DNA from 3 places in the Calothrix sp. CBUCES-K 9914 genome. Region 3 is predicted to be linked to each of the others. Evidence: predicted binding sites of a transcription regulator. Region 3 holds the regulator's gene; each other region holds the start of a gene.

Region 1 (4,248 bases), on a different contig from region 3:
TCCTGCGTCAGATGTTGACTCAAACCTTGAATTTGACGCGAGAGTTTTGTTAAGTCAAGCATAAAAATAAGTAAAAAGTGCTGAGTAGGAGTAGAAAGTGCTGAGTGCTGAGTGCTAAGTAAAAGTTAAAAGTTAGAAATTGTTAGTTAAAATATTGCCAATTAATCATGTCAAACATTATATACTTCCACTCTTCACTCAGCACTCAGCACTCAGCACTCTTCTAAACCCATTTGGAAAAATCTTGTGAGTATTGTGCTAATGATAACAAATGTATACGTGGGTCGTTGTGGGCAGTTAATCGTTCAGATGGAGTGTTGTAACCCCAATCTGCAAGAAATAGGGTAATATCATCTAAGTCGCTTTGCTGCTCAACTAAGTGTAAGGTGTTTAAGCGGTCTTCGATAAACCAAATATTCGCGTTTTCTGCATTTGCTTTCAATTCTCTCAATATTTCGTATTTGGGACGTTTTGCTTCTTTTCCAAAAACTACTTCGCGCGGTAAATCAATTCCTTCTTTTTGCAACAACTTGTGTGCAAATCTACCTTCTTTTGTTGTGACTATATATATTTTTATACCACTCGCAATTATACTTCTAATTTTGTCGGCAACTCCCGGATAAAATCTATGTAGACTCATCCAATCTTCTAAGTCATTCTCAATCCATTCATCGCGTAATGTATCAAGTTTATGTGCAACGTTCGATGACTGAAGATTGTGTTCTGTTAAAATTCGCTCTTTGATATTTGCCCAGTTTTTCGATATATTGTCTTCTGATATATTATCTACTATTGCCTTGATTAAAACTGGCATTTCCCAACCTGTTTCTATCACTGGTCGAAGACTATAAAATCTGGCGGCATAATCATCAGATGCTATTTGTTGAGTCGGCGCCCAAATTTGGCAATATGTTCGCCAAGCAACCTCAAAATACTCAACCATACCGTCGCAAATAACACCGTCAAAATCTGACGCTAAAATTGTTGGAGTATTTACTATCATTGTTGTCTTACCTGAAACTTAACAATCTTTGTAATTAATTAAAATTAATTTTGCTTTATCAAATAGTCTTTGAAAAGCATTTATTAATTATATAAATTGATTTATATAAACTTATCAAGTCGTTTATATTCCTGACTCCAGTAAATAGTCGGGAGTTAAATAAGGCATTAATAGTATAGATATGATAACCTGTGGCGAAGCATAAGTAAAATAAATAGTCACAGTTCGTGATGCCTGTGCCACAAATCCACAAATCCACAAATAATTATGAAAATAGGCTGCTAGTAGCAGCCCACTTGTAATCTATGATATGTAGATTTGGTTTATAAAGCCTTTTGGTTAAACCTTGGCTAATTCCGGAGTTGGACGCTTGCTGTTACGGATAGCTTCGATAGCTTCTGCGTAATTAGGAGCATTATACACAGCAGAACCTGCAACAATGGCGTTGGCGCCAGCTTCCAAAACCTGCCAAGTATTATTCGCTTTTAGTCCACCATCAACTTCGATCCAAGGGTCTAAACCGCGTTCGTCACACATTTGACGCAACTTACGAATTTTGGGCACCATCCCAGGAATAAAGCTTTGACCCCCAAAACCAGGGTTAACGCTCATGATTAATACTAAATCAACAAGATCAAGCACATACTCAATAAAATCCAGCGGAGTTGAAGGATTCAGAACTACACCTGCTTTTTTGCCATGCTCTTTGATCAAACCAAGGGTACGGTGTAAATGCGGGGATGCATTATGCTCGCAGTGTACCGTAATATGGTCGGCGCCAGCTTTGGCAAAATCAGCAACGTATTTTTCTGGTTCAACAATCATTAAGTGAACGTCGAGTGGTTTTGTTGTAACTGGACGAATCGCTTCCACTATCAGCGGACCTATGGTTATATTAGGAACAAAACGTCCGTCCATTACATCAACGTGAATCCAGTCAGCTCCTGCCTCATCAACGGCACGAACTTCTTCTCCTAAACGGCTAAAATCTGCTGATAATATAGACGGAGCAATTACAATGGGCTTTTCGGATGGCGTATGGGTCATGGCTAGTGGCTTAAGATGCGTTCAGTTTCTGTATGCATTGTAACAAAATATGAGCCTATGCTCATCTACATAATTTCATCCTACATTAACCATTCACAAAGACAAATGGCGAAAAAACAAACCTGGGTATTTTGGGGATTATTAAGTACAGCTTTATTGAGTACACCAGTTCTAGCAATTAAATTCAGTAGTTCAATAGACAGTTATGGAATCGATGCGCTCAAGCTGCATAAACCTCCCTATAATTTAACTGGGCGGAAAATTGCCATTGGTCAAGTTGAAATTGGGCGCCCAGGAAAGTTCGGAGTCGATAAAGCAGTTTCAAATAATCGAGCTTTATCACCTGTGGCAGTATTTTCGCGAACTGTGCCAGCAAAGTCGAATAGCGGTGTTGATCCTCATGCACACAATGTGGCGGGTGTGATGGTAAGTAACGACAAAGCGTTTCCAGGGGTTGCACCCGATGCAAGACTTTATTCTTCAGCAGTTGGTTCGACGAAAAGCCAAGGACAACCGGAAGAATGTATAGCAGCGCAGCATATTGCATCACAAAATGGTGGTGATGTGCGCGCGATTAATTTTAGCTTTGGAGAACCACTAAACCGTGACCCCCGTCCCGACCCTGTTCTCGATGGCAATGCGTTACTAACAATGTGCATTGACTGGTTGAGTCGAACTCAGAATTCGCTATACATTATTGCAGGAAATCAAGGTAAAGGTGGTATTCCCATTCCCACCGATAATTTTAATGCGTTGAATGTCGCATTTTCTTCGCGTCGTGGTGATATGTTTACAAAAGTAGACGTTTCCAACCTAGCTGCGGCAAACGAAGGCGTAGCTGCTCGTTTAGCTGGTAAAGAAATTAACATAGGAGTTCGCCGTTCGGTCGGTATTCTCGCTCCCGGCAGTAATATTCGGATGTTAAATCCTGATGGTAAGGTAAATAAAGTTACAGGTACAAGTTTCGCGGCGCCTCACGTGACGGGAACTATAGCTTTGTTGCAAGAGTTTGGCGATAGACAGTTGAGAAAAAAACAGCCTAATTGGAGTATAGCTTCACGGCACCACGAAGTCATGAAAGCAATATTACTAAACTCTGCCGATAAAATCAAAGACAATGGTGATGGGTTACGGTTAGGGATGACTCGGACTATTATTGACAAACAGAATTTAGACTGGTTGAGTTCAGATGCTTATAAAAACCCAAAAATACCACTTCATGCTCAAATGGGGGCTGGACACTTAAACGCATCGCGCGCTTTACAACAATTTAGTGCAGGACAATGGCAACCGAACCAACAAGTACCCGCTTTAGGTTGGGATTACAATACAATAACAGCAAATAGTTCAGTAGATTATCCATTAGCAAAACCACTCAAAGCAAATAGTTTTGTATCTTTAACTTTGAGTTGGGATAGGTTAGTTGAACTCGAAGATAAAAATAATAATCAAATGTACGATGATGGAGAAAGCTTTCGCGACCGAGGTTTAAATAATTTAGATTTATACTTAGTTCAAGACACTCCCAACGGCGCCACTTCGGTAGCATGTTCCTCAGTTAGCGAAGTTGATAGCGTCGAACATATATTTTGCCCAGTTCCAAATGCAGGTAAATACAAAATTCGCGTTCAATACACAAAACAAGTCAACGAAGCAAAACAACCCTATGCATTAGCATGGTGGACTGTACAGTAGAAAGTAGAAAGTGCTGAGTCCTGAGTAAAGAATATTGTATTTTACTCAGCACTCAGCACTCAATACTCAGCACTTATATTGCTCATACATAACATCTGTACGCAAAACATACTTTTGCCCTTGAATAACAGAGGCGCCTTCGTGTAATAATTCATGAAAAAAGCACAAAGCCATACCCGTTTTAGGAATAACAGATAAAGTACGAGTACCAGAAGCGTTTGGTAAATAAAAACAAGTTTCCCCTCCCTCAAAGGCACTATTTAAATAAATCATAAAAGTTAAAAAGCTTTCTTCGCCATTAGTTCTCAAGTAGGAACCATCTTTGTGAGGAGCAAAACGTTGACCCGGACTATATTTATAAAAACGAAAGCGTTCGTTTAATCCAACGGTGCCTCGTCTATTAATAGTTTTGGGAATATAATCTGATAAGCGCTGCCATAGGTAAACCGCACGCTCCTCATCATCAACAATAACGCGCTGGTTATTCCGCACTTCGGGACGCA
Region 2 (4,248 bases), on a different contig from region 3:
TGATTAAGATTTTGCTTTAAGTTTTGTTAAGCCATATTGACAAAATGCAACCAATCCAAAATCCAAAATCTAAATGTCTTTCTCGCTTAACTCGCGTGTTATGTAGTCGAAGGGTTCATCAATAAAGCTGGTATTGGTGACACCTGCTGCACTAGCTTGTTCTTTAACGATATCCTTCATAATTTGAATACCGCGAACAGTCGGACCAATGGGTACACCTAATGAGTTATAGGTTTCGCGTAACCCTTGGAGAACACGCTCATCAAGAACATCCATGCTGCCAGCAACAAGTGCATAAGTTGCATAACGCAGGTAGTAGTCCATATCGCGTAAACACGCTGCATAGCGACGAGTTGTGTAAGCGTTACCACCCGGACGAATTAACTCTGGTTGTTCGTCAAATAATGCCGAACCAGCTTGCTTAACAATTCCAGCTGCTCCAGAATTGACGACTGATGCTGCTTTAATGCGCGCGGTACCGCTTTCAAAGTAGCTTTTGAGATTGTCGATTGCAAGTCGATCAAAATAACGTCCAGCAACGTCATAATTCTTAATTAAACTTGTAACAGCGTCGCGCATAGCTTTTATCTCCCAATCATTCCTGTCAATGGCTTGATATTAATTTGACTGTTTTCTTATGCAGTAAATGCATGAGTTACTACTTGTGTTGCCAGCATTACCTCTACAATAATATTTCGGCGCCGCAAAAAGCACTCTCATAAAGGATTTTATGTCAAAGTTGCTCATAAGAAAATCTACTATGTAGTTTTGTATCGTTATGGCTGGGTCAAAGTTAATATAACCTTTAAAACCGAAATTCTGTATCTGAAGATACAAAATAATCGACAGCCACTTCATACGATAATCCAGGTGCGAAAATTTGGTGAGCGCCAAGCAGGGTCAACAAATGCTTTGGGCTTAAATAAATTGACTGTGAAGTTTAATAGGCAGATAAGGAGTAACCATGACAACCCCACAAGAAGTTCTGAAGTTGGTTAAAGACAAGAACATTCAGATGATTGACCTGAAATTCATCGATATGTTGGGAACTTGGCAGCACTTAACGGTGTACCAAAACCAAATCGATGAAAGCAGCTTCACTGAAGGTGTACCTTTTGATGGTTCAAGTATTCGGGGTTGGAAAGGAATTGAAGCTAGCGACATGTCGATGGTTCTCGACCCAGATACAGCATGGATTGACCCATTCATGCAAGAGCCAACGCTCTCTATTGTTTGTAGCATTATCGAGCCTCGTACTGGCGAACCTTACGACCGTTGTCCTCGTCAAATTGCCCAGCGCGCGGTAGATTATGTAATTTCTAGTGGTGTTGGCGACACAGTATTTTTCGGTCCAGAAGCAGAATTTTTCATCTTTGATGACGTTCGCTTCGACCAAAACTCCAGTTCTGGTTACTACTATGTAGATTCCATCGAAGCTAAATGGAACTCCGGTAGAACTGAAGCTGGTGGTAACTTAGGTTACAAACCCCGCTTCAAAGAAGGTTATTTTCCAGTAGCTCCCACCGACACTTTCCAAGACATGCGGACAGAGATGCTGTTAACAATGGCGAAGTTAGGTGTACCCATTGAAAAGCATCACCACGAAGTTGCTACAGGTGGTCAGTGCGAACTTGGATTTAAGTTTGGTAAGTTAATTCAAGCTGCTGACTGGTTGATGACTTATAAATATGTCATCAAAAACGTAGCTAAGAAGTATGGTAGAACCGTAACCTTTATGCCCAAACCAGTATTTGGTGATAATGGTTCTGGTATGCACTGTCACCAGTCAATTTGGAAAGACGGGCAACCCTTGTTTGCTGGCGATAAATATGCTGGTTTAAGCGAAACTGCTTTACATTACATTGGTGGTTTGCTCAAGCACGCACCTGCTGTACTGGCAATAACCAACCCCACTACTAACTCATACAAGCGCTTAGTTCCAGGTTATGAGGCGCCTGTAAACCTAGCATACTCCCAAGGAAACCGTTCAGCTTCGATTCGTATTCCTTTATCAGGAACAAATCCAAAAGCTAAACGCTTGGAGTTCCGTTGTCCAGATGCGACCTCCAACCCATACTTAGCATTTGCAGCAATGCTGTGCGCTGGCTTAGACGGTATCAAGAACAAAATAGATCCAGGCGAACCTTTAGATAAAAATATCTACGAATTATCACCAGAAGAACTAGCAAAAGTTCCTTCTACCCCAGGTTCACTCGACGCTGCACTCGAAGCTTTAGAAAAAGACCATTCTTTCTTAACTGCGGGTGGTGTGTTCAGCGAAGACTTTATCCAAAACTGGATAGCCTACAAAATTGATAACGAAGTCAACCCCATGCGCTTGCGGCCTCATCCTCACGAGTTCGCTCTTTACTACGACTGCTAAGGGTTAAAATTTTCTCGTATTAAGGACTTTAGTCCTTATCAAAAATAAAGCCACCCCTTGTGGGTGGTTTTTTGTTCAGGACTTAATATCATTGTTCAAACTAAAAGCCCCTAACTCATCGAAGTGCTATCATAAGCTGCGCGCTTACTTGGATCAATCTTGCCTTGTAAGGGGTTCCAGTAATCAGAAACTTCTCCAGTCAAACCTATTTCTTCACCGGTACGTCCTAACATCGATTGTTGACGATTCTTTACCAGGTGGTAATGACGTTGCATTAACGCGCGTGCTTTATCTTGTGTTGACATAACAGATTCCTCTCGTGAACTGTGAGTATGATTTCTTTTCTTGTCTCAACAAATTATATCGCATTTAATTCTGTAACTTATGTTACATAATGATACCATTTTATAAAATTTTATATTTTCTTAATAATTCTATTGAAAAGAATGATTATTAATTTCATGACTTGTTGTTAAGGATTTAATAACCTCGAACGGTAAACCCTACTCCAGGCTCATAAAATATTGGTTAAAATTACTTAAAGTAAATATATAAAAGGTAATAAAAACCGAGTCATTGTCATGTCAGACACTTTAACAAAGCTTACTTATCAGAGTTTTCAGCAGGGCAAAAGTTACTTTGGTTTAGCACACAAGCTTATCAGTACACGGTTGATGAACTTGATATCACCGACTGAGAATAAAACTAGGCCAATTCCAATTGAGGTGATAGGAAAAATTCAACACAGATCGAATAATCTCCTTGAGGTTGACTGGCAAGACTCGCAACGCGGTATTTATCCAGAAAGTCTGCTGTTCGATAACCCTTGGGAAGACTTTTTTAAGTACTATCCTTTGATGTGGTTTGACTTGCCGCAACTTTGGGAACGTGCGAAGAACAAGAAGTACCAAGAGTTTTCTTCAAACGTTAATATTGAAGGCTACCCCAGCTATTATGTGCAAAACTTCCACCATCAGACAGATGGCTACTTGAGCGAATTGTCTGCCAATATGTACGACTTACAGGTCGAGATATTGTTTGGTGGTTCAGCAGATGCAATGCGGCGCCGGATTTTAGCACCATTAAAAGAAAACTTAAACTTTTTTGCTGATGTACCTCCGTCACAAAGACGTGTATTAGACATAGCATGTGGTACAGGTCGTACCTTGAAAGCAATTCGCAGTACACTACCTCATGCATTGCTCTACGGTACAGACTTATCACCAACTTATTTACGTAAAGCTAACGAATTACTTTCCCAAATACCTGGAGAAGTACCGCAACTGCTGCAAGCGAACAGCGAAGAGTTGCCTTATTTAGATAATTACTTCCACGCAGTCACTTCGGTATTTTTATTCCACGAATTACCAGGAGTCGCGCGGCAAAACGTGATCAACGAGTGCTTTAGAGTCACAAAACCCGGTGGAACATTTATTATCTGTGACTCCATCCAGGTAAGTGATTCTCCCGAATTCGAGCCGATAATGCACAACTTCTACGAAACGTTCCACGAACCATATTATCGCCACTACATGACTGATGATTTGGTCGAACGGTTACAGAAAGCAGGTTTTGAAAACATCGAGACACAAGTACACTTCATGAGTAAGTACTTAATAGCTCATAAACCAGCATAAACACTTATCTTATCTTGTGGAGCGGGCATCCTTGCCCGCCCTTTATTTGCTCATAATATAGAAAACTTTTCCGAAAACCAAAAAATACAGGTTAAATAATTACCATACAAACTGCATGTCTAAAACAAAGCCTGGTAGCACGTCCTCTCCAGATAAAGTTGTAGGAGCATCTAATATTTCAACTTGTTGTCCTAAACGGTAAATTTCTACACGACGACTTTTTCTATC
Region 3 (4,248 bases):
TTTGCCGCAGTCGCGATATTTCCATAATCGCATCCGGCGCCGGAATCACTTCGTGGTAGTATAACTGGCGGTCTAGTCCCATTACTGCTACACCACATTTATCTTTTCCAGGGTCGAAACCCAAAATCATCGGTTGTGTCATTAATAGTTAGGAGGTAGGGTGTGTGACGCTACTAACTATCTTGCAACGAAGCAAATAATCTTGTAGCGTCACGCACAGGAGTGAGTTAATAGTTAAGAGTTATAAATGATATTTTTATGATCGTTTCAACTTTTATTCTAAATGTAGCTATCTTTTGCTCATTGCTTCAACTTTTAACTAGTAAGGTGCGTGACGTTATTATATGTTAGCTTCGTTGCAAGATTGTTATAGCGTCACGCACCCTACGTACTAAAAATTACTTGCCCATTTTGAATTGCTATAAGCTTCACTTTTAATGGTCCTGCTGTATATGCATCTTCTGCAGCAATGGCTCGAATCTCTACGGGTTGCTGATACTGCCGTAGTTGTGCCAAAAAACGCAGGAATGTACTATCAATTTGGATATCGTCTAATATACCAGCATTACGCGCGCGAAATTGCGAAGCTGAAATTAATAAATCAAGTCTTTGGCGCATTTGATAGGATGTCATTGTGGTCGGGTCGGCTGTTGTGGTTGCCAGAAGTTCGCCACCTCGAAATACTATTTGGTTTAAAGTCGCATCAGTAAAAAATTCGATTCGCCTTTCACCTCGAACATAATTACCTGCTGAAAACACACGCACTACATAGTCGCGTCCATTTTCGATTTGCTTGCTCAACAGCTGAACTTGGTCTTTTGAGATTTGCAAAATACCATCTACTGGTGGATTTGTTCCAGGTTCAGTTAATTCTGACACTGCGTATCGGTTCGCTTCTTCTAAAAGTTGTCTGACAGCTTGCTTTGCGGCACTTGGTTGCTGAACGGTAATAACTGCTGACGCTAAAACTTGACCGCGAATCAAAGCTAATTTACCTAAACGCAAGTCGCGGAACGATTGATAGTACTTTTCGAGTCGAGCTACTTCTTTTTCGAGATCACCTTGCTGCGATTCTAACTCTTTGAGTCTTGATTCTCGCTGGGCAATAATCTGCTCACGCGCGCCAATTTCGAGATTGCGTTTTTGAATCAACGAGTCGAGATTGCTAATTTTACGGTCGCGCGACTCGATAGCGCTTTTACGTGATGCAAGTTCCCGGTCGCGTTTTTGGATTGCGTTTTTAGCTTCGTCGATTGCTATTTTGGCTTCGTTAAAGAGTTTTTGACTTTCTGCCTTTTGTAGGGTTATTTCTTGTTGAAGCTTTTTACGTTCGTCGTAGACGCTTTGTAATTGCGAAATCGCTTGTTTGTACTGTGCTACCACCTGACCAAGGCGAGTTTGTGTTCCCCTGAGTTGAGATTGAGTTTGTGCCTGAAGTGTTAACGTCTTGTTGAGTTGGGTTTGTGTCTGTCTTTGCTTCTTGTTGGCTTCTTGCAGGTTTTGATTTGTGCTTTCCAAACGTTTTTGCGCTTCTGCTTGCTGCTGCTTCGCTTGACCTAGCTCATTTGTTACCTTGCTAATTTGAGTTTCTGCACCCTTGAGTTGATCACGTTTACGTCGTAAGTCCCTTTGGATGTTTTCTAACTCGAATACACCTTTTCGTAATCCATCATCTGCTAAAAACAATATTCCTAAAGTTGAAGCTGAAATCCCAATCCCCGTTAATATTGTTACTACTACTGCTGTATTTTTTGGACGCAGGTTAAACAGTGAGAGGCGTTTCTTACCGACCCGTGTACCAATTCGGTCTCCAACGGTGGCAATAAAGCCTCCCAAAATTAAAATCGCTGTAATCAGGATGTACGCGGTGGTCATAGAATGGCTATTGAAACCTCTTGGTCATAAGTAATACCACGGACAATCCCGTTATATATAAAATTTAAAATGGGTAATATATGAACATAATGTGACATATACTTAAATAACCACAGCTATTTAACCTGTTGCCAGTAGATTTTATCCTAGTAAATTAACAGTGCATAGCTAGCGGTTTACGCCGTCCCAACGAAAGTATAATTGGCGCCTAATTCAAGTCTAGCTTCATGAGTCTAGACTATCGGCGCCACAATCATTGAGTACAGCGTTCCGCCTTTTTGGTAGCTTTAATGTACTATAGCGGTTGATATTAACACACTATAGCCACATAGCACATACCAAATAAATTCTATGTCACCTAAATATCCTCCAACGACTTTTAAGTGAACTGACGGCTTAAAGTAACAGGTTTATGGACAGTGATTTTCTTCTTGTGGATTGAAATCATCTTTTTCTCGCGTAAATCGCCTAGAAGCCTGGTGACAGTTACACGAGTTGAACCAATAGCTTCGGCGATGGCTTGGTGCGATAATTTTAAATCAATTGTGATTCCATCAGCACAGGGAACTCCAAAATCACGACAGAGAATCAATAAGAAGCTCACCAACCTCGAACCCATGTCCCGGTGTGCAAGTGTTTCAATCATCATCTCTGTTTGCAATATCCGCGAGGAGAGTCCACGCAGCATTAACATCGATAATTCGGGGTTTTCCTTCAACGCTTGTTCGACTTGCTCAATTGGGGCTGATAGCAATTCCACAGGGGTAAATGCAACCGCATGGTAAAATCTGTCCGATTTGTTTCCTGTCAATAAGGATAAAACACCAAAGACGCTATTTTCCCTGAGTAGCGCTACCGTTATTTCTTCCCCTGCTTCGTACACCCTGGAGAGTTTAACAGCGCCTTTGAGAAGAAAATAAACTCTTTCGGCAGGGTCGCCAGGAAAAAATATGGTCTTATTGCGCTCAAAGGTTTCCACAACAGGTGGGAACGCTCCAGTCGCCATCTGACGGAAAACATTTGCTAGGGCTTTATCTTGTGTCACGATCATCTCCCTTCCCCTACCCAATGCCAGAAAATAAAAACAGATTACCTAAGAATACACTCGAAAATTCAATAATACATTGTTAACCTTTTTGTACTTTCCTATACTCAACCTCGCTATATCAACATTTCTCACAGTTATTTGTTCACAATGATACATAATTTTTGATGACTTCGGCTACTACTTTTTGATAACTATTTACAATAACACTCAATGAAGCTTTTTCCTGGTGAAAAAACCCAGATGAAAAGCGCTCTTCAAAGACCGGTAATAACTTTGTCCTTGGTAACATCACTCTAGTAAACAACATCCTTTCATTGGTAGTAAGATTTGACTTGATACAAAGAGTTTTTTAACTTCTACGCTGGCGCCCTGACCTTGCACAAAAGGCATCACATTCTAGTATGCTCCTAAGGAATGCGTCTGTCTTCTAATATATTTATGCTCGATTTAACCGGAAAAAATGCCCTTGTTACAGGTATCGCCAACAACCGTTCCATCGCTTGGGGTATAGCCCAGCAACTGCATAAAGCTGGGGCAAATTTAGGTATTACCTACCTCAGCGACGACAAAGGCAAAATGGAAAAAAAGGTATTTGAACTAGTGGAACCGCTCAACCCTAGCTTATTTCTACCTTGTAACGTTGCTAACGAGCAAGAGGTTCAATCGACCTTTGCCGAGATTAGCTCTAAATGGGGTAAGTTAGATATACTCATCCACTGTCTCGCTTTTGCCAACAAAGACGATTTGAGCGGTGACTTTAGTCAAACTTCGCGTTCCGGTTTTAATACTGCCTTAGAAATAAGCACTTATTCGCTGATCCAGCTTGCAGGCGCCGCAAAACCTCTGATGACAGAAGGTGGAAGCATTGTAACGTTAACTTATTTAGGCGGTGTACGCGCCATCCCTAATTATAACGTCATGGGTATAGCCAAGGCAGGTTTAGAAGCCAGCGTCCGCTACCTTGCCAGCGAACTTGGCGCCCAAAATATTCGCGTCAACGCCATTTCCGCAGGTCCCATCCGCACCTTAGCATCTTCTGCGGTTGGCGGTATTCTAGACATGATTCATCACGTTGAAAAAGTGGCGCCTCTACGTCGCACTGTTACACAAACGGAAGTTGGGAACACTGCCGCATTTTTATGCAGCGACTTGTCAAGCGGTATTACTGGACAAGTCCTCTATGTCGATGCAGGTTATGAAATTATGGGAATGTAATAATGTATGGTGCGTGAAGGCTACTAGATCACTAATTAATTTTAGAATTGTTGGTAGCCTTCACGCACCCTACTTAAAATGCAAACCCTCACTTCCTTAACCCAGCGTAC

The links. Region 3 encodes NtcA, which controls nitrogen genes in cyanobacteria. Its sites were predicted from a motif close to TNTGTANNNNNNNNTACANA; they were not measured.
Region 1: rpe (ribulose-phosphate 3-epimerase) is a predicted target of NtcA. The motif match lies at 2,078-2,097, and genes of this name have one in related genera.
Region 2: gifA (glutamine synthetase inactivation factor IF7A) is a predicted target of NtcA. The motif match lies at 2,758-2,777, and genes of this name have one in related genera.

What each region holds. Positions count from the first base shown of each region.
Region 1 is NZ_JBXXZH010000010.1:38,531-42,778, forward strand. It holds gene AC2JBO_RS03815 (DNA double-strand break repair nuclease NurA) at 1-62, opposite strand, end outside; gene AC2JBO_RS03820 (HAD family hydrolase) at 224-1,003, opposite strand; gene rpe (ribulose-phosphate 3-epimerase) at 1,343-2,050, opposite strand; gene AC2JBO_RS03830 (S8 family serine peptidase) at 2,156-3,745, shown strand; gene AC2JBO_RS03835 (prolyl hydroxylase family protein) at 3,812-4,248, opposite strand, start outside.
Region 2 is NZ_JBXXZH010000008.1:71,560-75,807, reverse strand. It holds gene apcB (allophycocyanin subunit beta) at 70-579, opposite strand; gene glnA (type I glutamate--ammonia ligase) at 965-2,383, shown strand; gene gifA (glutamine synthetase inactivation factor IF7A) at 2,494-2,688, opposite strand; gene AC2JBO_RS03270 (class I SAM-dependent methyltransferase) at 2,965-4,020, shown strand; gene AC2JBO_RS03265 (Uma2 family endonuclease) at 4,120-4,248, opposite strand, start outside.
Region 3 is NZ_JBXXZH010000153.1:9,000-13,247, reverse strand. It holds gene AC2JBO_RS28205 (pre-16S rRNA-processing nuclease YqgF) at 1-142, opposite strand, end outside; gene AC2JBO_RS28200 (DUF3084 domain-containing protein) at 385-1,875, opposite strand; gene ntcA (global nitrogen regulator NtcA) at 2,255-2,926, opposite strand; gene fabI (enoyl-ACP reductase FabI) at 3,362-4,138, shown strand; gene hisB (imidazoleglycerol-phosphate dehydratase HisB) at 4,217-4,248, shown strand, end outside.